DNA from 2 places in the Streptomyces sp. NPDC001668 genome. Region 2 is predicted to be linked to the other one. Evidence: riboswitches for the same ligand, from Rfam matches in the RefSeq annotation. Region 2 holds a riboswitch; the other holds the start of a gene.
The links. A riboswitch is a leader RNA that binds a small molecule or an ion and turns the genes downstream of it on or off. The one in region 2 is predicted to bind ZMP and ZTP.

Region 1: linked by a shared signal. The riboswitch ahead of ACFYZ8_RS39985 (glycine hydroxymethyltransferase) and the one ahead of ACFYZ8_RS16395 (bifunctional 5,10-methylenetetrahydrofolate dehydrogenase/5,10-methenyltetrahydrofolate cyclohydrolase) in region 2 are both predicted to bind ZMP and ZTP.

Annotation. Positions count from the first base shown of each region.
Region 1 covers NZ_JBIAUQ010000020.1:62,840-74,666, forward strand. The annotation lists gene ACFYZ8_RS39950 (FAD-dependent oxidoreductase) at 1-558, opposite strand, end outside; gene ACFYZ8_RS39955 (class I adenylate-forming enzyme family protein) at 555-2,117, opposite strand; gene ACFYZ8_RS39960 (AMP-binding protein) at 2,174-3,703, opposite strand; gene pabB (aminodeoxychorismate synthase component I) at 3,700-5,964, opposite strand; gene ACFYZ8_RS39970 (antibiotic biosynthesis monooxygenase) at 5,994-6,572, opposite strand; gene ACFYZ8_RS39975 (hypothetical protein) at 6,716-7,579, opposite strand; gene ACFYZ8_RS39980 (LLM class flavin-dependent oxidoreductase) at 7,841-8,692, shown strand; ZMP/ZTP riboswitch at 8,804-8,893, shown strand; gene ACFYZ8_RS39985 (glycine hydroxymethyltransferase) at 8,935-10,386, shown strand; gene ACFYZ8_RS39990 (hypothetical protein) at 10,425-11,069, opposite strand; gene trpS (tryptophan--tRNA ligase) at 11,460-11,827, shown strand, end outside.
Region 2 covers NZ_JBIAUQ010000004.1:673,680-685,506, reverse strand. The annotation lists gene ACFYZ8_RS16420 (MFS transporter) at 1-1,093, shown strand, start outside; gene ACFYZ8_RS16415 (IucA/IucC family protein) at 1,081-2,814, shown strand; gene ACFYZ8_RS16410 (type III PLP-dependent enzyme) at 2,811-4,052, shown strand; gene ACFYZ8_RS16405 (hypothetical protein) at 4,115-4,411, opposite strand; gene ACFYZ8_RS16400 (nuclear transport factor 2 family protein) at 4,586-4,948, shown strand; ZMP/ZTP riboswitch at 5,073-5,155, shown strand; gene ACFYZ8_RS16395 (bifunctional 5,10-methylenetetrahydrofolate dehydrogenase/5,10-methenyltetrahydrofolate cyclohydrolase) at 5,177-6,037, shown strand; gene ACFYZ8_RS16390 (glycosyltransferase) at 6,132-7,361, shown strand; gene ACFYZ8_RS16385 (TetR/AcrR family transcriptional regulator) at 7,383-8,045, opposite strand; gene ACFYZ8_RS16380 (YncE family protein) at 8,230-9,474, shown strand; gene ACFYZ8_RS16375 (endoglycosylceramidase) at 9,568-11,421, opposite strand; gene ACFYZ8_RS16370 (GTP-binding protein) at 11,481-11,827, opposite strand, start outside.

The DNA.
Region 1 (11,827 bases), on a different contig from region 2:
GGCCACGTCGACGACCACATGGAAGCCCTCGCCCCGCTCGCCCTCCATGGCGATGCCCAGGGCGCCCCGTACGGCGGACCGGGCGCCGTCGGCGGCCACGGCGTACTCGCAGCTCCACTCCCGGCCGTCGGCGCAGCCCAGCCACACCCCGCTCGCGCTCGTGCGGACGCCCAGCACCCGTGCCTCCCACGCGAACTCCACGCCCGCCCGCTCGCACGCGGCCCGCAGGAAGCGCTCGGTGTCCACCTGGCGCAGGCTGGTGAAGGGCGGCGGGCCCTCCCTCGGCGGATAGGTGCGGGAGTACACCTCGCGCCCCCGGTACAGGGTCCTTCTGGTCCGCCAGGTCTGCCCGTAGGCGGTGATCTCGCCGGCCAGTCCCGGCTGCATCCCGTCCAGCAGGGCGAGCGTCTCGCGGTGCACGAACAGGGCCCGGCTGCCCGGCCGTTCACGGTCCTTCGGATCCGCCTCCAGCAGTACGACCTCCCGGCCGCGCGCCCGCAGCGCGAGCGCCGCCGACAGGCCCACGGGCCCGGCGCCGACCACCACGACCGGTGTCACGCGCGCGCACCCTCCGCCAGCATCCGGGTGATCTCGACCCGCTTCACCTTCCAGGTCGCGGTCATCGGCAGCTCCTCGAACCGCCACTGCCGCGGCTCGGCCATCGCCGGCAGATCCGCCGTCGCCTCCCGCCAGCGCTCCGGGTCCAGCGGCCGGTCCCCGCGCACGCACACCACCGGCACCGGCTCCCGGTCCGCACCCGGCACGATCACGACCTCCCGCAACTCCTCCAGACGCTCCATCAGGGCGTCCTCGACCTCCAGACTGCTGGGCACGGAGTCGATCCGGTCGATCTCCCGGTCGATCAGATGCAGGGTGCCCAGGCGACTGCGGTAGCCCATGTCGCCCATCTCCCACCAGCCGTCGTGGAGTTGGCGGTCGTAGCGGTCCTGCGAGCCGAGATAGGTGAGGATGCGGCCCCTGGTCCGGGCCTCGATGCGGCCGCTCGTCCCGGCGGCCACCCGCTCACCGCCCGGACCCGTCACCCGCACACGCGTGAAGCCGGGTATGCCGATCCCGACCCGCCGCCCGTCCGCGCGCGCAGCGCTGCGCCGGGTGAACCACTGGAAGGCCACCGGTCCCGTCTCGCTCTGCCCGTACAGCTGGATCAGCCAGGGCGTACGGCGCTTCGAGGCGTTCAGCAGCCGCCGCACCGTACGCGGATGGATCGCGTCGAACGTCGAGCCGTACGACCGCACCCGCGACAGCGGAGCGCCGGGCGCGTCGGCCAGCTCCTCCCACAGCACGAAGGTGTTGGGATGCGTCTCCACGATGCCGGGCCGGTGCCGGGTGAACAGCGGCCCCACGGCGGCCGGGTCCGGGTCGGTGATCAGCACCAGGGGGCTGCCGAAGTGCAGCAGGACGCCGAGCAGATGGTAGAAGCGCGAGTGCACGAACGACATGTGCAGCGCCGCGGTCTCCCCGCGCGTCGGCCATCCCATCGCCTTCTGCGGCACGAGCCGGTTCCACATGGTGTTCGCGCAGTGCACGGCGAGCTTGGGCAGACCGGTCGTGCCCGAACTGTGGGTGATCAGCGCCGGTTCGCGCGGGTGCAGGCGCACCGGAGGCGGGGGCTCGCTGCCCGCGTACCTCTCCAGCGGCTCGGCCCCCGGCGCCTCGTCCACGGCGAGGACCTGCCGCACCCGCAGGCCGACACCCTTCAGCGGCCCTTCCAGCTTGGCCCGGTCGGTGACCAGCCACGGCTGCCTGAGCCGTTCGATCAACTCCCCGACCACCTCACCGGCCAGGCCGGGGGAGAGCAGCACGGGCACCGCGCCGATCCGGGAGACCGCGCAGGTCAGCAGCACGATGTCGACGTTGTCCGACTTGTGCACGACCACCTGCTCCGAGGGCCGCACGCCTGCCTCCCAGAGGCGTCCGGACAGCTCCTCGACGACCTCCGCCAGCGCCGGGTAGGTCAGATCGACACCGAGGGCGGGGTGGGTGTCCAGCGGCCGGTCCAGGGTGACGAAGACGGCACCGTGCCGGTCGGCCGCCCGGCGGAACACCGGGCCCAGGTAGAACCCCCGGTCGGCGAAGGGGGGTTGCTGTTCTTGCATGGGGCCGTTCCTCTCTGCGGTGCCTCTACGCTGCTTGTGCGGTGCTCTCGATGGGGTCACCAGGCGCCCCGGCGGACCAGATGCCGGCGGAGCTTGCCGGTGGGGGTGCGGGGGAGCGAGGGGACGAGGCTCACGCTTCTGGGCACCTTGAAGGCGGCCAGCTCCGCGCGGGCCAGCCGGAGCAGGTCCTCCTGGAGGCTCCCGTCCGGGGCCGGGGCGACGGGCACCACGAAGGCCCGCAGCCGGCTCACCCCCCGCCCGTCGGTGACGGCCACGACGGCGACCTCCCGCACCGCCGGGTGGGTGCGCAGTACGGCCTCCACCTCCAGCGGCGAGACGGTGATGCCGCCGACCATCTCCATGTCGTCGGCGCGGCCCAGGTGCCGGAAGGTGCCGTCGGGTTCGCGGACCGCCCGGTCACGGGTGGCCAGCCAGCCGCGGACCAGGGTGCGCCCGGTCTCCTCGGGCCGGTTGAGATAGCCGGGCGTCACCGTGGGGCCACGCACCCACAGTTCGCCCTCCGTGCCGTCCGGGACCGGGTGGCCCGCGCGGTCGCGCAGCTCCACCTCGAAGCCCGGCACGGGGCGGCCCACGGTGCCCGGGTGGTGGTGGTCGAAGCTGTTGGCGCAGAAGGCGTGACCGGCCTCGGTGGAGCCGATCTGCTCAAGCACCGGCGCGCCGAGCAGGTCCTCGACCCGCCTGCCCAGCTCCTCCGGAAGCCCCTCACCGGCCGACACCGCGGCCCGTACCGAGGCGAAGCACCCCTCGTGCCCGCTGCCCCGGTCGGCCACCAGCGCGGCGTACGCCGACGGGACCGAGTACAGCAGTGTCACCCGGTGCCGGACCACCAGCTCGTCCACGGCCGCCGGGGTCGGGCGCCGGTCCACCAGGACGGCGGAGGAACCGGAGAACAGCGGGAAGACGAACGCGTTCCCGAAGCCGTAGGCGAAGTACAGCCTCGACACCGAGAGCGTCACGTCGTCCGCGGTCACCCTGAGCAGCCGCCGCCCGATCAGGTCGTGGTACGCCTTCGGGTCGCCGTGCGTGTGCACGACCCCCTTGGGACGGCCCGTGGTGCCCGACGTGTACTGGACGTACAACGGCGTGTGCGCGTCGACCGGGTGGGCGGGCGCCGGCCCGGCGGAGGCGGTGAGCGCCAGCAGCTGGTCGGCGCCGAGCCGGGGCCGCCCGGCGAACCGGTCCTCGAGACCCGGCCCCGTCACACACAGCGCGGCTTCGGCGTCCGCGGCCATGAACGCGTGGTCCGCCGCGGGGAGCTCCGGGTTGACGAGGACGGCGACCGCTCCGAGACGCGCGACGGCGAGGAAGGCCGCCACCCAGGCGATCCCGTCCGGCAACGCCAGCACCACCCGGTCACCCGCCCCGACGCCGTGACCGGCGAGCACGGTGGCCGCCCGGGCCGCGAGCGCGTGCACCTCACCGTGGGTCCAGGCCCGGTGGCCCTGGTGGAAGGCGGGCCGGTCCACCCAGCCGCGCCGCTCGGCGAGATCGGCGAGCTGGGCGGCGAGGTTGCCGGGGGCGGCGTCGAAACCGGCCGGGGACAGCACGGACTGCGCAGTCGTCATCGGACGGTCTCCTCGGTGGCCGTGGCCGGATGTCCGCCGCGGGCATCCGCGCGGACCGCCGTGTGCCGCCGCTGCTCCGCCGTCCGCTCCGCGGTGTGCAGGTGCAGGGCTGTCATCTGGGCCGCGGTCTTCAGCAGCATCTCGTCGTACTCGGCGACCGGATCGGAGTCGAGGACGATGGCGCCCCCGGCACCCAGCTGCATCAGCCCGTCGGCGAACACCGCCGTACGGATCACGATGCTGAGATCCGCGCCCCCACCGCACCCGAGATAACCCAGGGCGCCGGAGTAGACCCCACGGGCCTCGGTCTCCAGGGAGTCGATGATCTCCATCGTGCGCAGCTTCGGCGCCCCGGTCATCGAGCCGCCGGGGAAACACGCCCGCACGCACTTCACCGCGTCGATCCCCTCCCGCAGCCGCCCCTCCACGGTGGACACGAGCTGGTGCACGGTCGCGTACGTCTCCGTGGCCATCAGCCGGGTCACCCGCACCGACCCGGTCCGGCACACCTTGCCCAGGTCGTTGCGGAGCAGGTCGACGATCATCAGGTTCTCGGCGCGCGTCTTGGCGTCGGCCGCCAGCGCGTCCCGCAGCCGGGCGTCCTCCTCCGGCCCGGCCCCGCGCGGCGCGGTGCCCTTGATGGGCCGGGCCTCGGCGACCCCGTCCGGGGTGATCCGCAGGAACCGCTCGGGCGAGGAACCGGCCACGTCGACCTCCCCGAACCTCAGGAACGCCGCGTAGGGGGCCGGGTTGACCCGGCGCAGCACCCGGTAGAACTCGTACGCGTCCGGCGGGGCGGGTAACCGGGCCGCGTTCGTCAGACAGACCTCGTAACTGGTGCCCGCGCGCAGCTCACGTCCACAGGCCTCGATGTCGGCGAGATAGCCCGCCCGGTCCCGCGCCAGCCAGGGCTCGGCGGCCTCGAGACCGGCGCCGGTCTCCGTGGCGGGGCCGGTGGGTGTGGTGGCCGCGCCGGGTGTGCCGGGCGCCGACAGAGCCGGTGCCGCCGCCCGGTCCGGCTCGGTGGCGACGAAGGTCAGCTGGGCCAGCGCGCTCTCCAGCCAGTCCTCGGCCTCCCGCGCGGCCTGCGGGGTGTCCTCGGCCAGGCAGACCGCGTAGGTGAACCTCCTCAGATGGTCCACGGCGATCAGCCGGTCGGCGAACAGCCAGCAGGCGTCCGGGACATCGGAGGTGTGCCGGTTCGGTGACCCGCAGTCGGCCTTCGTCTCGTAGCCGAAGTACCCGACATAGCCGCCGGTGAAGTCGAAGGGCAGTCCGGCGCCGTCCACCCGGCGGCTCGTCAACTGCCGCCCGAGATAGTCGAACACGCTCGCCGCGACCTTCCGCGTCGGCCGCCCGGCCCGCTCGATCTCGCACCGGCCGCTCTCGACGTCGTAGCGGACGAACTCCGCGAGCGGACCGCTGTCGTCCCCGAAGAACGAGAACCGTGCACGCCCCTCCTCGACCAGCGCGCTGTCCAGCCAGAACGCCCGCCGCGACGCCGCGTACATCCGGGTGAAGGCGGCCTCCGTGTCGACCGCGCCGGCTATGCGACGCGTGTGCAGCCGATACGCGGGAGCGGCCTGCCGGGGCCGCGGGACGATCCGCGAGGGCCGGGGGACGACCGCCTCGGGCGGGGGCACGGCGGTGTTCTTCGTGCGCGGTCTGCGGGCCCGTTCCGCCGTGAGGTTGCGGAAGTTGACCAGCATGCGGTGGCCGTACTCGGTGAGCACGGACTCCGGATGGAACTGCACACCCCACACCGGCCGGCTGCGATGCCTGAGCCCCATCAGGACACCGTCCTCGGCCCAGGCGGTTGGCTCCAGCGTCGGCGGAAGCGGCTCGGGCACGGCCAGGGAGTGGTAGCGGACCGCGGTGAAGTCCTGCGGCAGCCCCCGGAACAGGTCCCGCCCGTCGTGCCGGACCACGGACAGATGTCCGTGCCGCGGCTCCGGGGCGGGCTCCACCCGGCCCCCTTCCCCGAGCGCGATGCCCTGGTGCCCCAGACAGACGCCCAGCACGGGGATCGACGACTCGGCGAGCACGGCGCCGCTCAGTCCGAAGTCACGTGAGGCGGCCGGGTGCCCGGGTCCGGGCGAGATCACGACATTGTCGAACCGCCCGAGGTATTCCCCGAGCTCGGAAAGACCGCCGACCTCGTCGTTCAGGACGACGACCGGTTCCTCACCGTTGACCTCGGCGACCAGCTGGAACAGGTTGTACGTGTACGAGTCGTAATTGTCGATGAGCAGGGTCTTCACCCGCCCACCTCCCTCAGTTCGTTCCGGACCTATGCGGTCCGTCTTTTGTGCCGTCCGCGAAGGGCCTGAAGCGGCGGATACAGCCATTTCCTGAAGAAACGCTGGAGCCGAGGCATGAGAATCCAGGTGACGAGAGCCGTCACACACAGGCACAACAGCAGTGTGCGGACCAGCGGATTGAGTCCGCCGAGATAAGGAAGAACAATCAGATTGAACAGGAGCACCGGCGGAAAAACCGCGCTCATGTTCACGAACCACAGTTTCCATTTCGCCGGCGGCACGGGCGCTTTCGGTGTGGCGGTCTGGGACTCGAACCACATCTTGGAGCCCCGCACACTCCTGCGCTCCGTCTCCCGGGCGAAGCCCACCGCCCGGGCGTCCCACTGGGTCCGGGCGGCCGAATCCTCCCAGGCCCGAGCCGCTCCCTCGCTGACGAAGCGATAGACCACATGCCACTCCGCCTCTCGGTCGACAAGAACGCCACCCCCCAGGAAGCCCGGCTGCTGCGAACTCGCGGCCAGCATGGCCCACCCCCACGAATGGAAGTCGGCCTCACGGCCCGGCACCACGTGAAAGGCCACGGTGACGGTGACGGGATTACTGCTCACCCCGTCGTATACGCAAGACCTTCACCGTACGTTCAAATATTCAACGAGAGTCTTTTCGGGTGTCCGGATCGTGACTCTTTATCGGCCTTTCGGTCGCCATGACTCACTCTGCCGAGTTGTTCCGAAAGCAACTCGCCCGGCCCTCACGGAATTCGGGCGGGAGATTGCGGAGCGCTATTCGCCGGGGCCTCTCCGAACCTGGCCAGCGCCAACGCCCCCACGACGGCCACCGCGAAACCCAGCACCGCGGCCCACGCCAGCCCCTCCCGGGTACGGTCCCCGAGCCACACCACGCCCACCAGCGCGGGCCCGATCGTCTCCCCGATCACCATCCCGGCGGTCGCCGTCGTCACCGACCCCTGCCGCAGCGCCGAGGTCAGCGACAGAAAGGCCGCGGCACCGCCGACGAGAAGCGCGTACGTCGCCGGATCGGCCACCAGTGCGGACGGCGCGAGCGAGTCGATCAGCCGCACCGCCACCTCGACCACCCCGAACCCGAAACCCGCCCCCAGTCCGAGCGCCAGCGCCCGCCCCCGCTCCGGCAGCCGCCCACCCAGCAGCGCGAGCGCCAGCACGGTCAGGGCCGTTGCGAGCATCGCGTACGCCAAGGCCGCGGGACCGCCTTGGTCGCCCTCCGTGCCGGACGCGATCCCCAGCAGCGCCATCCCCGCGCACACCACCCCGACCGCGCCCCACTCGCCGCCGCTCAGCCGAACCCGCAGCAGCCGAGCCGACACCACCGCGGTCACCGCGAGACTCGACGCGAGCGCCGCGCCGACCGCGTAGATCGGGACCGACCGCAGCGCCGCGATCTGCAACAGGAACCCGACCCCGTCCAGGGCCAGCCCCGCCAGATACCGCCACTGCCTGACCGCCCGCAGGAACAGCGTCACCGCGAACGCCGTCCCCGCGCCGTCACCGCCGCCCGCGTCCGCCGTCCGCGCCGCCATCGCCTGCAGCACGGTGGCCGTTCCGAAGCAGACCGCGGCACCGAGAGCGCACACCATTCCAAAGAGCACGAAGTGACCTTAGGGGAGGGGGACAGGCGCGGCTGCCCCCGGTCGGGCTCCCCGATCCGCGAGCCCGGTGAAAACGCGTTGCCGCTCCTCGTCCCACCGCGTTACCGTCGGCCCACTCTGACGCACACGCTCTCTGGAACCATCGCCGCAGAACGGGAGCAGGTCCACGCACAGCGCGTGGCACCACGGAGGGGCGGCACCGGATCCGGCCGACCGGCGGATCCTGTACGCCCTCCGGAGGACTCTCTCGTGAACATCGGCCTCGGCCTTCCCATCGACGACCCCGCCCAGCTGCTCACCTGGGCCCGGCGCGCCGACGCGGGCCCCTTCAGCACCCTCGGCCTGCTCGACCGGCTCGTCTACGACAACCCCGAGCCCCTCGTCACCCTGGCGACCCTGGCCGGCGCCACCTCCCGCATCCGTGTCCAGACCGAGGTGCTGATCGCGCCCCTGCACAGCACCGCCCTCCTCGCCAAGCAGACCGCGACCCTCGACCGCCTCTCCGGCGGCCGCTTCACACTCGGCATCGGCGTCGGAGGCCGCGAGGACGACTGCCTGGCCGCCGGTGTCGACCTCCACCGCCGGGGCCGCCGCCTCGACGAACAGCTGACCCTGCTGCGCCGCGCCTGGTCCGGCGAGCCCTACGGCGAAGGCGTCGGCCCCATCGGCCCCGCCCCCACCACCCCCGGCGGCCCCGAGGTCCTGTTCGGCGGCTTCGCCCCCGCCGCCCTGGACCGCGTCGGCCGCTTCGGCGACGGCTTCCTCGGCGCCGCTCTGCCGCCCTCCTTCATGTCCGACCTGTTCCGCGCCGCCGAAGCGTCCTGGCAGAAACACGACCGCCCCGGCCGCCCCCGCCTGGTCGCGCAGGCGAACATCGCTCTGGGCCCGGACACCACCCTGGAAGTCGCCCGCCGCAACCTCCGCGACTACTACGCCTTCAGCGGCCACGTCGAGTACATGGAGGCCGGCCTTCTCACCACCGCTCGGCAGATCCGCGAGGCCGTCGACGCCTACGTCGGCATCGGCGCCGACGAGGTGATGCTCTACTGCTGGGCCTCGGACCCCGACCAGATCGACCGCCTCGCCGACACGCTGTTCTGACGTCCACCGCACGCCACGGCTTCGGGGCCCGGAGACCCCGGCCCGGCCTCGAAGCCGTCGCTCGCATGGTGGACGCCGCACAGGTGCCCTTCGACGCGGCCGGTAGGCTGGCCGACAGGCCGTGACTGGCGCGCTGGGATGGGACGGACCATCGGGGAGCGGCCTGTGAGTGACCAAGTGCCGTGCGCCTGGGCCGAACCGTGATCCGTGACCGCTTCAAGCCACGCAGCCCGGAGGCCGCCATGTCAGAGCAGCAGCCCCTGTCCACCGAGTCCACGGCCTTCCGCGCCGCCCTCGACGTGATCCGCGCCGTCGAGCCGCGCGTCGCCGACGCCATCGGCCAGGAGGTCCACGACCAGCGCGAGATGCTCAAGCTGATCGCCTCCGAGAACTACGCCTCCCCGGCCACCCTCCTCGCGATGGGCAACTGGTTCAGCGACAAGTACGCCGAGGGCACGGTCGGCCGCCGCTTCTACGCCGGCTGCCGCAACGTCGACACCGTCGAGTCCCTGGCCGCCGAGCACGCCAAGGAGCTCTTCGGCGCCCGCCACGCCTATGTCCAGCCGCACTCCGGCATCGACGCCAACCTCGTCGCCTTCTGGTCCGTCCTCGCCCAGCGCATCGAGGTCCCCGCGCTGGAGAAGGCCGGCGTCCGCCAGGTCAACGACCTCTCCGACGCCGACTGGGCCGAGCTCCGCCAGGCCTTCGGCAACCAGCGCATGCTCGGCATGTCCCTGGACGCCGGCGGCCACCTCACCCACGGCTTCCGCCCGAACATCTCCGGCAAGATGTTCGACCAGCGCTCCTACGGCACCGACCCCGCCACCGGCCTCGTCGACTACGACGCCCTGCGCGCCTCGGCCCGCGAGTTCAAGCCGCTGATCATCGTCGCCGGCTACTCGGCCTACCCCCGCCTGGTGAACTTCCGGATCATGCGCGAGATCGCCGACGAGGTCGGCGCCACGCTCATGGTCGACATGGCCCACTTCGCCGGTCTCGTCGCCGGCAAGGTCCTCACCGGCGACTTCGACCCGGTCCCGCACGCCCAGATCGTCACCACGACCACCCACAAGTCCCTGCGCGGCCCGCGCGGCGGCATGGTGCTGTGCGACGACTCCCTCAAGGACCAGGTCGACCGCGGCTGCCCGATGGTCCTCGGCGGCCCGCTCCCGCACGTCATGGCCGCCAAGGCCGTCGCCCTGGCCGAGGCCAGGCAGCCCTCCTTCCAGGACTACGCCCAGCGGATCGTCGACAACTCCCGCGCCCTGGCCGAGGGCCTGATGCGCCGCGGCGCCACCCTGGTCACCGGCGGCACCGACAACCACCTCAACCTGATCGACGTGGCCTCCTCCTACGGCCTCACCGGCCGCCAGGCCGAGGCCGCCCTGCTCGAGTCGGGCATCGTCACCAACCGCAACGCCATCCCGGCCGACCCCAACGGCGCCTGGTACACCTCCGGCATCCGCATCGGCACCCCCGCCCTGACCACCCGTGGTCTCGGCACCGCCGAGATGGACGAGGTCGCCGGTCTCATCGACCGCGTCCTCACCACCACGGAGCCGGGCACCACCAAGTCGGGCGCCCCCTCCAAGGCCCAGCACATCCTGGACCCGAAGGTCGCGGACGAGATCTCCCGCCGGGCCACCGACCTCGTGGCCGGCTTCCCGCTCTACCCGGAGATCGACCTCGGCTGACCCACGTCCTCTCTTGAGTTGTCACAGACCGGTGACTCCTAGAGATCGATGAGTTCCTGGCGTGGCTCCTCCCGCGGCGGCCCGGCTCCCGGCCCGGCCGCCGCGCGGCGTATCAGACGCGTGCCACCGACTCCGGCCGCGAAGCCCACGACCAGCCCCGGCACCGCCCACCACACACCGCGCTCCGGGCCCGCCGCACCCTTGGAACCCTCGTCCTGCCCCTCCCCGGCACCGCCCGCGAGGCCCACCCGGTCCAACTGATCGAAGACCGCCCGCGGAGCCCGGTGCCAACGGATGTCGTCGTCCTCCCGCTCCGGCGCCGGATCCGAGCGCACCCACGGTGTGCCGTCCCCCGCCAGGAACAGCTGGTCCTGGCGCGCCATCGCCACATCACCACCCGGCGCCGAATCCGTCCGAGGCCGGCCGCCGACCCCGGTCAGCCCCCACAGCACGGTGAACCGCACCGCCGGATACCGGCCCTTCTCCCAGGCGTCCGAGACCCGCTCGGTGGCGGTGTACGTCGGCTCCAGGAGCTGCCACAGGCGAGTGAAGTACGGTTCGTCGGCACGCACGGCCCGCGTGCGGCCGGAGCCGCCGGTGACGACCATCGCCAGGTCAGGCCTGTCCAGGCCCGCCTCCCGCGTCGGCGGTGTCGCCGCGTCGGCCGCGGGTGCGGTGAGCACGGTCACCACCGCGGCCAATGGCGCGAGTGCCGCGAGCGCCCTGCGCGGCCCGGGCCGCGGTTCTCCGAGTCTGTTCCGCACTGCCATCCCCCTCGATCGACTCAGCCTCGCTTCCTCAAGCTCGCGAGCACGTCCTTTCGTCACACATCGCGTAAATCCCAGCGCCCGTCCGCGAGCCGCGTGTCACTTCTGGTACACCGGGCGGCACGCCGGGTTTCCCACTTCGCGGGCACTGATCCAAGGGCCGTCGGCCCGGCGGTCCGCTGCCGGCCCCCCTCCCGCGTCCTCACACGATGGGTGCACCGCCCGGACCGAATCGGTTCCCACCCGTGGCACATCTGTTTCCGACCGGTTCCGGATCGGCCCCCCACACCTGAGAGAATGGTGGGCATGGCCTCTGATCGTCCCCGCGTGCTCTCCGGAATCCAGCCCACCGCAGGCTCGTTCCACCTCGGCAACTACCTCGGCGCCGTGCGCCAGTGGGTGGCCCTCCAGGAGTCCCACGACGCGTTCTACATGGTCGTCGACCTGCACGCGATCACGGTTCCGCAGGACCCGAAGGAGCTCACGGCCAACACCCGCCTGGCCGCCGCCCAGCTCCTCGCCGCGGGTCTCGACCCCGAGCGCTGCACGCTCTTCGTCCAGAGCCACGTCCCCGAGCACGCCCAGCTCGCCTGGGTCATGAACTGCCTCACCGGCTTCGGCGAGGCCTCCCGCATGACCCAGTTCAAGGACAAGTCCGCCCGGCAGGGCGCCGA
Region 2 (11,827 bases):
CACCGAGATCCTCCCGGAGCTGGGCGACCGGCACGCCCGCTGGGCGGGTGTGCTGTATGTCGTCCCGACGGTGTTCGGCGCGCTGTTCGCCCCGCTGTGGGGGCGGCTCGCCGACCGCTTCGGCCGCAAACGGCTGCTGCTGCGGGCCCAGTTGGGGCTGACCCTGTCCTTCCTGCTCGCCGGCTGGGCGAACTCGCTGGTCACCTTCACGCTGGCGCTGATCCTCCAGGGCATCCTGGGCGGCACCTTCGCCGCGTCCAACGGCTATCTCGGCGCCGCCCTCGAAGGGCCCGCCCTGTCCAGGGCGCTCACCCTCATGCAGGGCAGCGCCCGGGCCGCGCTGGTGTGCGCGCCGATCGTGGTGGGCTCACTGTCCGGCTGGCTGTCGCCGCACCGCCAGTACGCCCTGCTCGCCGTACTCCCGCTCACGGCCGCCCTGTTGCTGGCGGCCCTGCCCGAACCGGCGCCCTCCCGGGCGCCGGCGAGCAGACCCGAGCCGGTGACCGGGACTCGGCCCTCGGTGTCCCTGAAGACGCTGTACACCCTGGAGTTCGCGTTCGTGTTCTCCACCGTCGTCTCCTTCCCCTACCTCATCGCCTTCGTGGACGAACGGCTGCCCGGCACCTCCCCGCTGCTGTCCGGCACCCTGTTCGCCCTGCCCCACCTGGTCTATCTGGTGTCGGCACTCGCCGTGCACTCCGCCTTCCGGGACCGGCCGCGCACCGGGATCACCCTCGGCTTCGCCTGTATCGCGCTCGGTCTCGCCGGTCACGGGCCGGCCGGTTCGCCGGCCGCCCTGATCGGCTTGCGGCTGCTGCTCGGCGCGGGCCTCACGCTCGGGCTGGTGTGTCTGCAGGTGCTGGCCGCCGAGTGCGTGCAGGGCCGTGCACCGGGCGGGCTGTTCGGTTCGCTGGAGTTCTTCTCCAAGGCCGGCGCGGTCGCCGCCGGCGTGGCCGCGGCCGCGGGCAGCGCCCGCTTCGGCCCGGCCGCCCCCGTGCTGACGGGCAGCGCCGCCGCCACCGTCACCGCCCTCGCGACCCTGCTTCCCCCACTGAACCGCCGTATCCGCTGGAGCCGTCGATGCCCTCGCTGACCCGCCCGGAGACTCCGTCCGCGGGCACTCCCCGCCCGCTTCGCCCACCCGCGACCACCCTGCCCACTCCCGACGACGCGGTCGCCCACACCCTCCTCAACTGCCTGCTGCGCGAGGTGTCAGGACCCGAACACCAGACCGTGGTCGCCGACGGCCATCTGCTGGTGCGGCTCCCCCGCCGTGGAGTCCTGCTGCGCGTCGCCCTGCGCCGCACCTCACTCCTCGGCTCCCACCGCTTCACCGGCCCGGTGAGCGAACAGCGGGACTCCGGCTGGTCGGAGCTCGGCTGGCGGCGGCTCGCCGAGTACACGCACGACGAACTGTCCCTGCGCACGGGGGTGCGCAACGAGGAGTTCCTGGAGCAGATCGCCTCCAGCCACCAGGCGATCTCCACCTCCCTGGCCACCAGGGGCGAGGCCGCCCGGGACGCCTACCTCGCCTCGGAGCAGTCCCTGCTCCTCGGCCACCGATTCCACCCCACGCCCAAGGCCCGCACCGGTGATCCGCGGTCCTGGGCGGCGTACGCCCCGGAGGCCGGCGCGTCCTTCCCACTGCGGCATCTCGCGGTCCGCGCCCACCTGATCGCCGAGGAATCGGCGGCCCCCTGGGCCACGGCCGTACTGGACGGACAGCGCGCGGACGTACCCGAGGGCTACCGGCTGCTGCCCGTCCACCCCTGGCAGTACGAGTCGCTCCGCACGCACCCGGCACTGTGTGCGGCGCTCGACCGCCGTGACGTGATCGACCTCGGTCCGGGCGGGCGGCCCTTCGCCGCCACCGCGTCGGTGCGCACCCTGTACGACGGCGAGACCTTCCTGAAGTTCAGCCTGAATGTGCGGATCACCAACTGCCTGCGCAAGAACAGCAGTTACGAGCTCTCCGGCGCGGTCGCCCTCACCCGGGCCCTGGCCCCCGCGCTCACCGGTCTCGCCGAGAACTTCCCCGGCAGCGCGGTCCTGCGTGAGCCCGCCTACCGCACCCTCGCCCTGCCGGGACCGGACGGCAGCCCGGACCGCGCCCTGTTCGAGGGCTTCGGCGTCATCGTGCGCGAAGGCCTGCCCCGGCGGCTCGCACCGGCGACCACCGCCCTGCTGGCGGCCGCGGTCGCCGACGAGTACCCGACCGGCCCCGCCCACATCTCCCACCTCCTCGGCGGCACGGACCCCCTCACCTGGTGGTCGGCCTACCTCGGCCTGCTCGTGCCGCCCGTCCTGGCCGCCTTCTTCGACCACGGACTCGTCCTCGAACCGCATCTCCAGAACGTCCTCGTCGGCCTGGACGCCGACGGCATGCCCGCCCAGGTGCTCTTCCGCGACCTGGAGGGCTCCAAGCTGCTCCCCGAACATCACGAGGACACCCTCGCCGCACTGCCGCCCGAGGTCGCGGGCCCGCTGACGTACGACGCCGAGCGCGGCTGGGACCGGGTCGTGTACTGCCTGCTGGTCAACCATGTCGCCGAACTGCTCGCCGCTCTCGCCGATCTGCACCCGCACAAGGAGGCCGAGCTGTGGGCCCGGGTGCGGGACACCCTTCAGGCGTACGCCGACCGGCACGGCTGCCCGCCCCGGCTGGCCGCCCTGCTCGCCGGTGTGCCGCTGCCCGCCAAGGCCAACCTGCTCACCCGCTGGGAGCGCAAGGCCGACCGTGAGGCCGGTTATGTCAGGCTGCCGTCCCCGCTGGCCGAGGACATCCTGCGCGACCGGACGGGGAGCGACCGATGACCGACCTCACCGACCACGTCCGCTCCCTCGACTCCACCGGCCTCCCGTCCTACGTGTACGACCTGGCGGCCCTTCGGACGCACGCGGCCGCCGTACGGCAGGCGCTGCCGGAACGGGTCGAGATGTACTACGCCGCCAAAGCCAACCCGGAGCCGGAGATCCTCGCCGCCCTCGCGCCGTACGTCGAGGGGTACGAGGTCTCCTCGGGCGGTGAACTCGCCCATGTGGCCAAGGCGGTGCCGGGCCGGCCGCTCGCCTTCGGCGGCCCGGGCAAGACGCCGGACGAGATCACGATAGCCCTGGAACGCGGCGTCGAGCGGTTCCACGTCGAGAGCGCCCACGAGCTGCGGATGCTGGCCGAGTTGGCGCGGCGCGTGGCACCGGGGCGCCGGGTGGGCGTGCTGCCACGCGTCAATCTCCCGGTTCCCGACGGGTCGTTGGAGGGGGGTTCGCTGGCGATGGGCGGCCGCCCGACGCCCTTCGGACTGGACCCCGCCCGGGCGCGCGAGGTCGTGGTGGCCCTCACGGACGGCACCTACCCGCACCTCGAACTGCGGGGCGTGCACGCGCACTTGGCCAGTGGCCTGGAGGCGGCTGAACAGTTGGGGGTGGCCCGGGCCGTCGTCTCCTGGGCCACCGGACTGGGCGTGCCGCTCACCGAGGTGAACGTCGGCGGCGGCATGGGCGTCGACTACGCCGACCCGGAGCGCCGCTTCGACTGGGCGGCGTACGGCGACGGGCTGGCCCGGCTGACCGAGGCGCACCCGGGGCTGACGTTGCGGATCGAGCCGGGGCGGGCGCTGACGGCGTACTGCGGCTGGTACGTGACCGAGGTGCTGGACGTGAAGCGGAGTCACGGTGAGGAGTTCGCCGTCGTCCGCGGCGGCACCCACCATCTGCGGACCCCGGCCGCCAAGGGCCACGACCAGCCCTTCTCGGTGCTGGCGGTGGACGACTGGCCGCATCCCTGGCCGCGGCCCGCCACCACCGGCGAGCCCGGCGGGACGGGGGCAGCCCCCCACGGGACAGGGGCCGCCCCGGTCCAGGCCGGGGGAAGCGTCACCCTGGCCGGACAGCTGTGCACGCCGAAGGACGTGCTGGCCCGCCGGGTGCCCGCGCCCGGGCTGCGGGCGGGTGACCGGGTGCTGTTCGCGCTGGCGGGAGCCTACGCGTGGAACATCTCGCACCATGACTTCCTGATGCATCCGCGGCCCGGCTTCCACTTCCTGAACGCCTGAGCGGACACACGTCGAGGGCCGCCCGGTGATCCGGGCGGCCCTCGGTGTCCGTGCGGGGGGTCTCAGCCGCCGATGCCCGGCAGCAGGCCGGTGACGGGGGCGACGAGGCCGGTGACCTGGTCCAGCTTGTTCAGGTCGTTGAGCTGGTTGAGGCCCGCCAGCTGCCGGGAGACCGGCGGGATCTCGTCCTTGTGCTCCGCGGGGATGTCGCTCACCGCGAGCGAGTCGATCACGGCGATCGGGTTGAGCTGCCCGGCGTCCGGGGCGGCCGCGTCGGCCGCGTTCGCGAGGGGTGCGGTGAGACCGGTGACGCCGACGGCGAGACCGACGGCGGCGACGATACGTCGAGTTGAGATCATGTTTCCAGCAACGCGGTCGGGGCCCTCGCGGACACGGCCGCCCCGTGCCCCTCACTCGTCAGGCGGAGCGCGCGGCCTGCGCTTGCCGTGGCCGCCGGGTCGGAGGAGTCTCGAAGAAACAGGCCCTGCGCGGCCCGCTCCCCCTCGGGCCGCGCGCCCTCGAAGGAGGTCACCATGGGCACCATGGCAAGCTCCGGCTTCCCCACCGATACCCTCCGCAGCGGCATCGAAGGAAACTCCGCGGCTCTTCTGTCGCTCTACGCGGACGACGCCGAGATACGCGTCGTGGACCGCAACACCCAGCCCAGCCACCCCATGGTGCTGCACGGCAGGGACGAGATCAGCGCGATGCTCGAGGACGTCTACAGCCGCGACATGACGCACAAGCTGGAACAGTGCGTCGTCGACGGCGACCACGCCGCCTTCAGCGAGTCCTGCCTGTACTCCGACGGGGTACGCGTCCTCTCCGAGTCGATGCTGACGCTCCGGGACGGCAAGATCGTCGAACAGACCATCATCCAGGCCTGGGACGAGTAGCGGGAAGAGAGCCGAAGGTCCAGATCACGCCGCGGCCGACCTGGACCTTTCCGGCGCGGGCGCCGACACGGTGAGCGCCGGGAGCCGGCCGGCGCAGAGCGCCGTAACGGGTCGGTTAGTCTGATGTCCGGACCGTGACTGGCGCTGAGGTGGAGCACCACCGGGGAGCGGTCCGCGGACTCGATGCCGTGCGCCTGGGCGATTTCCCGATCGGCTCAGGAGTGGATCATGTCTCAGGCACGGCTCATGGACGGCACCGCGCTCGCGCAGCGCATCGTCGAGAAGACCGCCGAGCGGGCCGCCGGCCTCACCGCGCGCACCGGACGGGCGCCCTGTCTCGCGACGGTCCTGGTCGGCGCGGACCCCGCCTCCGTCACCTACGTCCGGATGAAGCGCAACCGCTGCCGCAGGGCCGGCATCGAGTCGCGGCACGTGGAGCTGCCCGCGGCCACGACCACCGAGGAACTCGTCGGCACCCTGCGGGAGTTGTCGGCCGACCCCACCGTGCACGGCATCCTGCTCCAGCACCCGACGGGCCCGCACATCGACGAGCGGGCGGCGTTCGAGGCGATCGCGCCGGAGAAGGACGTCGACGGGGTCACCTTCGCCTCCTTCGCGACGATGAGTTTCGGCCTGCCGGGCTTCGTGTCGTGCACGCCCGGCGGGATCATGCGGCTGCTCGACGCGTACGACGTGGACCCGGCCGGAAAGCGGGCCGTGGTCGTGGGCCGCAGCGCGATCCTCGGCAAGCCGGCCGGCATGCTGCTGCTCGCCCGGGACGCCACGGTGACCTACTGCCACTCCCGTACGGCGGATCTGTCGGCGGCGGTACGGGAGGCGGACATCGTGGTCGCAGCGGTGGGCCGGCCCCGCCTCGTCCGGGGCCAGGACATCAAGCCCGGCGCGGTCGTGATCGACGCCGGGTACAACGAGGGCAACGTCGGTGACGTCGACTTCGACTCCGCGGTGGAGCGGGCCGCGCTGATCACGCCGGTGCCGGGCGGGGTGGGTCCGATGACCATCGCGACGCTGCTGGAGCAGACGGTGACGGCGGCCGCCCGGCAGATTGGGTCCGGCGTCCCCTCCTGATCGGATCTGCCGGGCGGAACTGGCCGATGTCAGCGGTTCGTTCGCGTGGGACGGGGCGTCCGGCGCCATACTGTCGGTCGTGCGGGTGGCGATCATGACAGCGGGTTCCCGAGGCGACGTGGCCCCGTTCACGGGACTGGGCCACGGTCTGGCGCGGGCCGGACACGAGGTCACCCTGGTGACCCACGGCCGTTTCGAGCCGCTCGCGGCGCGGGCCGGCCTCGGCTTCCACGCCCTGCCGGTCGACCCCCGGGCCGAGCTGGAGTCCTCGCGCGGACGGGCCCTGCACCGCAGCACGACCGGCGTGGGCAAGCTGGCGCGGGTGGTCGCGATGGCGCGGGCGCTGGCCGTGGAGATGGCCGACGACCTGGTGGCCGCCGCCCGGGTGAGCGACGCGTTGCTCCTGTCCGGGTCGGTGGCCCCGCTGGGTCACGCCATCGCCGAGGGGCTGCGCCTGCCCAGCCTGGGTCTCAACCTGCAACCCCTCGCGGCCACAAGGGAGTTCGCCCCGCCCATGCTGGGCGTCGGTTCCTGGGGCCCGCTGGGCAACCGGGTCGCCGGGCTCGGCCTGAATCTGGCGGTGGAGCAGGTCTTCGCCGCGGCCCTGCCGGCGGTCCGGTCCCGGCTGGGCCTGCCCCGGACGGGCTCGGCCGCGGCACTGCGCACCCGCGAACGGCAGGGCTGGCCGGTGCTGCACGGCTTCAGCCCACGGGTGGTCGCCCGGCCCCGCGACTGGCGGCGCGGGCTCGATGTGGCGGGCTACTGGTGGCCGTACGACGGCGGCACACCGCTCCCCGAGGAGCTGCGGGCGTTCATCGAGGCCGGCCCCGCTCCGGTCTTCGTGGGCCTGGGCAGTGCGACCGTGCCCGATCCCGCGCGGATCAGCGCCGAGATCGTACGGGCCCTGCGCCGGGCCGGGCTGCGCGGTGTGATCCAGCGCGGCTGGGCGGGCCTGGCGGCGACCGGTGACGACATGCTGACCGTCGACGAGGTGCCGCACTCCGCGCTCTTCCCCCGGATGGCGGCGGTGGTCCACCACGCGGGCGCGGGGACGACCGCGGCGGGCCTGCGGGCGGGGGTGCCGGCGGTCCCGGTGCCGATCCAGTTCGACGAGGGCTTCTGGGCGGCGAGGCTGGTGGCACTGGGCGTGGCACCGGGCGCACTGCCCCTGCGGCGGCTGACCGCCGACACCCTGGGGGCGGCACTGGTCCGGGTCACGCGGGATGCCGGGCACCGGGAGCGGGCGCGGGCGCTGGGGGCGCGTATCCGTGCGGAGGACGGTGTGACGCCGGTGCTGGCGGCGGTGGACCGGATGCGGGGGTGAGGGACACGCCCGCCGAGCCGCTCATGCTCCGGCCGGCTCCCAGCCGGGCGGCTGCAGGATCCCCACCAACTGGCGGACCAGTTCCTCCACCACCTCGTCGAGCGTGGCGTCCACCCAGCCCGCGTTCCAGTCGTGCAGCAGGCCGTTGACACAGCCGATGAACGCCGTCGCCGCGATCCGGAAGTCGCGGGGGGCGGCTTCTCCCCGGGCCACCGCGCGCTCCGCCTCGGCGCACACGAGGTCGACCCAGTGCGCCCGACGGGCCAGCCGCTGCTCCTCCAGCCGCGGGCTCACGCCGATGATCTCCACGAACGTGATCCGCACCCGGCGCGGATCGGAGGTGACGTTCGCCGCGTAGGCGCGGAAGATCGCCGCCGCGCGCTCGGCGAGCGGCAGGTGGTCGGTGTCGGCCACCGCGGTGACCACGGCCGCCGTCGCCCAGTCGTTGACCTCCAGGTGGAGTGCGGCGAGGACGTCCTCGAGGGTGCGGAACTCCTCGTAGAACTGGCGGGTGGACAGGCCCGCGGCCTCGCTGAGGGCCGCGACGGTCGTGGCGCGGTAGCCGGGAGCGTCCCCGAACAGCTGGAGTGCCGCGTCCAGGAAACGGCGGCGCCGCTCGGCCTGCCGCTCCGCGGCCGTCTTGCCGCCGTAACGACCGGTCGGGGCCCTGAGCCTGCCCGTCACCGCACCTCCCACCCGGGCCGGAACGTCCGGCCTCCCGTATGAGCGCCAATTTTGTCGTGCACGCAGTCTTGTGGAGAAGGGCGCCCCTTCCTTACTTTGCAGTAAGTTCACTCTGAAAGCACGCATCTTCAGTTTTGCCGCATTGGCATGCCCCCGTCATGAGCCGCCCTGAGGGAGACCCGTCATGCCTGTTCGAGGAACCAGACACCTGTGGGCCATGGCCGCCGCCGTCGTCCTGACCGTCACCGCCCCCGCCACCACCGCCTCCGCCGCGGACACCGCCGCCCTGCGCGAGGTGCTGTTCGTGGGCAACAACTGGGACGGCACCGCCGACGTCCTCAAGTCCTCCGGCGACCTGGCGAAGATCGGCCGGATCAACGTCATCCCCGACAAGGACGCGCGGATGGCGGAGATCAACGCCAACCCGATCAAGTGGATCTACTTCATGGCGATCCGCAACAGCGTCGGCGAGGGCCACGACCAGTTCGCCGACGACATGTACTCCACGCCGGACGGCAAGTCGGTGGTCGTCTCCCGGCCCAGCTTCGCGGACGTGGTGTCGATCGACCTGGCCACCGGGAAGATCAACTGGCGTTTCCCGGTGTCGGGCTACCGCGCGGACCACATGGCGGTCTCCCCCGACGGCACCCGGGTCGCGGTCTCCGCCTCGACCGCGAACACCGTGCACGTGCTGAACATCAACACCGGTCAGCAGCTGGGTTCGTTCGCCACCGGCGACAAGCCGCACGAGAACATCTTCACCAAGGACGGCAAGTACATCTGGAACATGGCGATCGGTGACGTGAACACCGACTCCGACGCCCCCTGGCAGGACTTCACCAAGGGCGACCGGCACATCACGGTGGTCGATGCGACGACCTACAAGCAGGTCAAGATCATCGACATGCGGGACAAGCTGAACGCGATCGGCCTCACGGACTACTCCGACGCCGTCCGGCCCGCCGTGTTCTCGCCGGACGAGTCCAAGCTGTACTTCCAGGTGTCGTTCTTCAACGGCTTCTTCGAGTACGACGTCGCCACCGACAAGATCACCCGCACCAAGACCCTGCCGAAGAACCCGGCGACCAGCGACGACCGCACCACCATGGTCAACGACTCGCGCCACCATGGCCTCTCGATGAGCCCCGACGGCAGCAAGCTGTGCGTCGCCGGCACGATGGACGACTACGCGACCGTCGTGAACCGCGCCACCCTCCAGGAGGGCCCGCTGGTCCCCGCCTCGAAGCCCTACTGGGCGACCGTCAGCGGCGACGGCAAGAGCTGTGTGGTCTCCGAGAGCGGTGCCGACCAGGTCACCGCGATCGACTTCGCGACCGGGCAGAAGACGGTGTCCGTGCCGGTGGGCGACCACCCGCAGCGGGTGCGCCTCGGACATGTGGCCGCCGACTGGACGAGCCCTTCCTCGTAACGGGCCGGCCGGCTCGGGCGGATGCCACAGCCGGGCCGGTACCACCCCCTCCTGAGGGGTGGTACCGGCCCGGCTTTCCGCTGTACCCAGGGGTCAGCCGAACTTCTGCGCCGTCCAGGCCGCGAGCTCGGACCTGGCCGCGCTCAGCACGGACCCGGAGGGCGCGGAGGCCCCGTTGGTCACCAGCGCGTAGTGCAGGACGCCGGAGTCGGAGTCGCCGAGCAGCAGCCGCCGGCTGCCCGTGCCGCCCGGTTCGGCAGCCGCGCCGACCGGGGTGGACGAGGTGTACGACGGCGGGCCGTACACCGTGGCCAGGTCGGAGACGACGGTGGTGGTCGCGGTCGGGAAGGAGGCGGGCAGGTGCAGTTCGGTGGGCGCCGAGCCGCTCGACGAGCGCCACACCAGCACCGCGTACTGGCCGGACCCGACCAGCGACGCCACGTTCGGGAGGCTGCTCGGCACCGGGTTCCAGGTCAGGGTCGTGGAGCCGTCGCGAGAGCGGTCCTCGTAGGTGAAGGCGACGGTCGTACCGGAGGTGGCGCTCGGGTAGATCCGGTCCAGGAGCCGGGCGTCCTGGCGGAGTACCGCGGTGCCCGAGTCGTCGAGCCTGACCGCGGAGAGGTCCTCGTCGTTCCAGGCGTCGCCGGAGGTCTGCACCTTGTCGGGGTTGTCGTTCATCAGCTCGTGGTGGCGGCCGTTGTAGATGTCCCACTGCCACTGCGTTCCGGACAGGACCGGTCCCGAACCCGCGGGCGCGGCCCACCAGTTGGCGCCCTTCACTCGGGAGTCCAGGGCCTGGTACATGGCCTTGAGGACGGTCGGCGCCTTGCCCGCGGTCGAGCCGTTCAGCGGGTGCCCGAACTCGCTGACGACGGCCGTGGTGCCGAGCGCCGAGGCCCGGTCGCGGACCGTGCCGAAGTCGCCCACGTACTGGCCGTCGGAGGCGTTGCCCCACATCAGAATGCCGGAGATGGCCTTCTGGTCGTAGAAGTGGGTGTTGAAGACGTACCGGGAGCCGATCGTGCCCGCGTCGAGGAGACCGCCCTCCTCCTTGCTGACGTTGCCGTTCCAGAAGAGGTTCGGCTCGACCATGGCGGGCTTGTCGGTCCAGCCCGCCGCGTCCATCCGGGCCCGGAACTTCACATAGAAGGGCCACAGCACGTCGCGTTCCCAAGTGCGGCTGTTCTGGCCGGAGTCGTAGGTGCCGGCGTAGGGCTCGTTGTAGGGGTCGAAGCCGGCAACGCCGGCGAACTCCTCGGCGCTGAGGTTCGCCTTGAGGTACGCCATGGTCTTCTGGGCGGTGGCCAGGAAGTAGTCCTGGAGACCGTAGTTGTTGTGCCAGAAGTCGTACTGGCCGGCCTTCACCGCACCGTTCGAGGTGATGTTCTGGCCCCACATGAGGCAGATCCCGCAGGACTCCGCGAGGTAGTTGCCGAGCGCGACCGCCCAGGCGGGGGCGCCGTCGCCGGTGTACCAGCTGCCCGAGTTGAACAGCCAGCGGGAGTACAGGTCCTGGTGGAAGTCCGGGTAGACCCGGATGCCCGCGTCGAGGAAGGCGCGCAGCTGCGCGGTGGCGTTCGCCAGGTAGGCGGTGTCGACCTGACCCTTCACCGGTTCCGCGTAGGCCCACGAGAGCAGGAAGCGGACGGAGTTGCCGCCGCCGAGTGCTCTCAGGGCGGTCGCCGACTTCTTGGCGTCGGCGACCGAGGCGAAGGGCAGGCCCTTGTTCTCGGCGAGCTTGGTCTCGCCGGAGACGTTGTAGCCGCGCAGCACGACCTCGCGGCCGTTGCCGTCGACGAAGCGGCCGTTCGCCACGGTGAGGGCGGTGCCGTCGAAGGGCAGGGAGTCGGCGATGGTGGCGGCGGAGGCGGACGGGGTACCCGCCACCGTCAGGAATCCACAGAGGACAACCAGAACAACGAGCAGACGCGCGCGCATATTCGGCATGTCCCTTACAGTCCGACTCATCCGGCACACCGTCAACACTTATGACTGATGAGTAAGTTTCAGCTTTTCCGGGTAGGGGCCGGGCGAATCGGGACATCGCCGTGGGTGATCCGCGCGTAGTGGTCGAAGGTGCTCTCCAGTTCGCCCTCGCCCCTGGTGAGTCCTGGCAGCCGTTGCTCCAGTTCGTGGAGCCGGGCCGCCGGTACGGTGCCCTCCACCGTGCCGGTCTCTCCCCGGGTCCCGGTGGTCTCCGGAACGGCTCGCAGCGCGGTCAGCGCCGGCAGCAGGGCGCCGAGGGTGTCGGCCGGGGCCTCCGCGCGGAACCGGTGCACGGGCTCGTAGACCCGGGTGCCCGCCCGGCGCAGGGCCTCGACCAGGACCGGCGGGGTCACGCCACGGAAGTCGG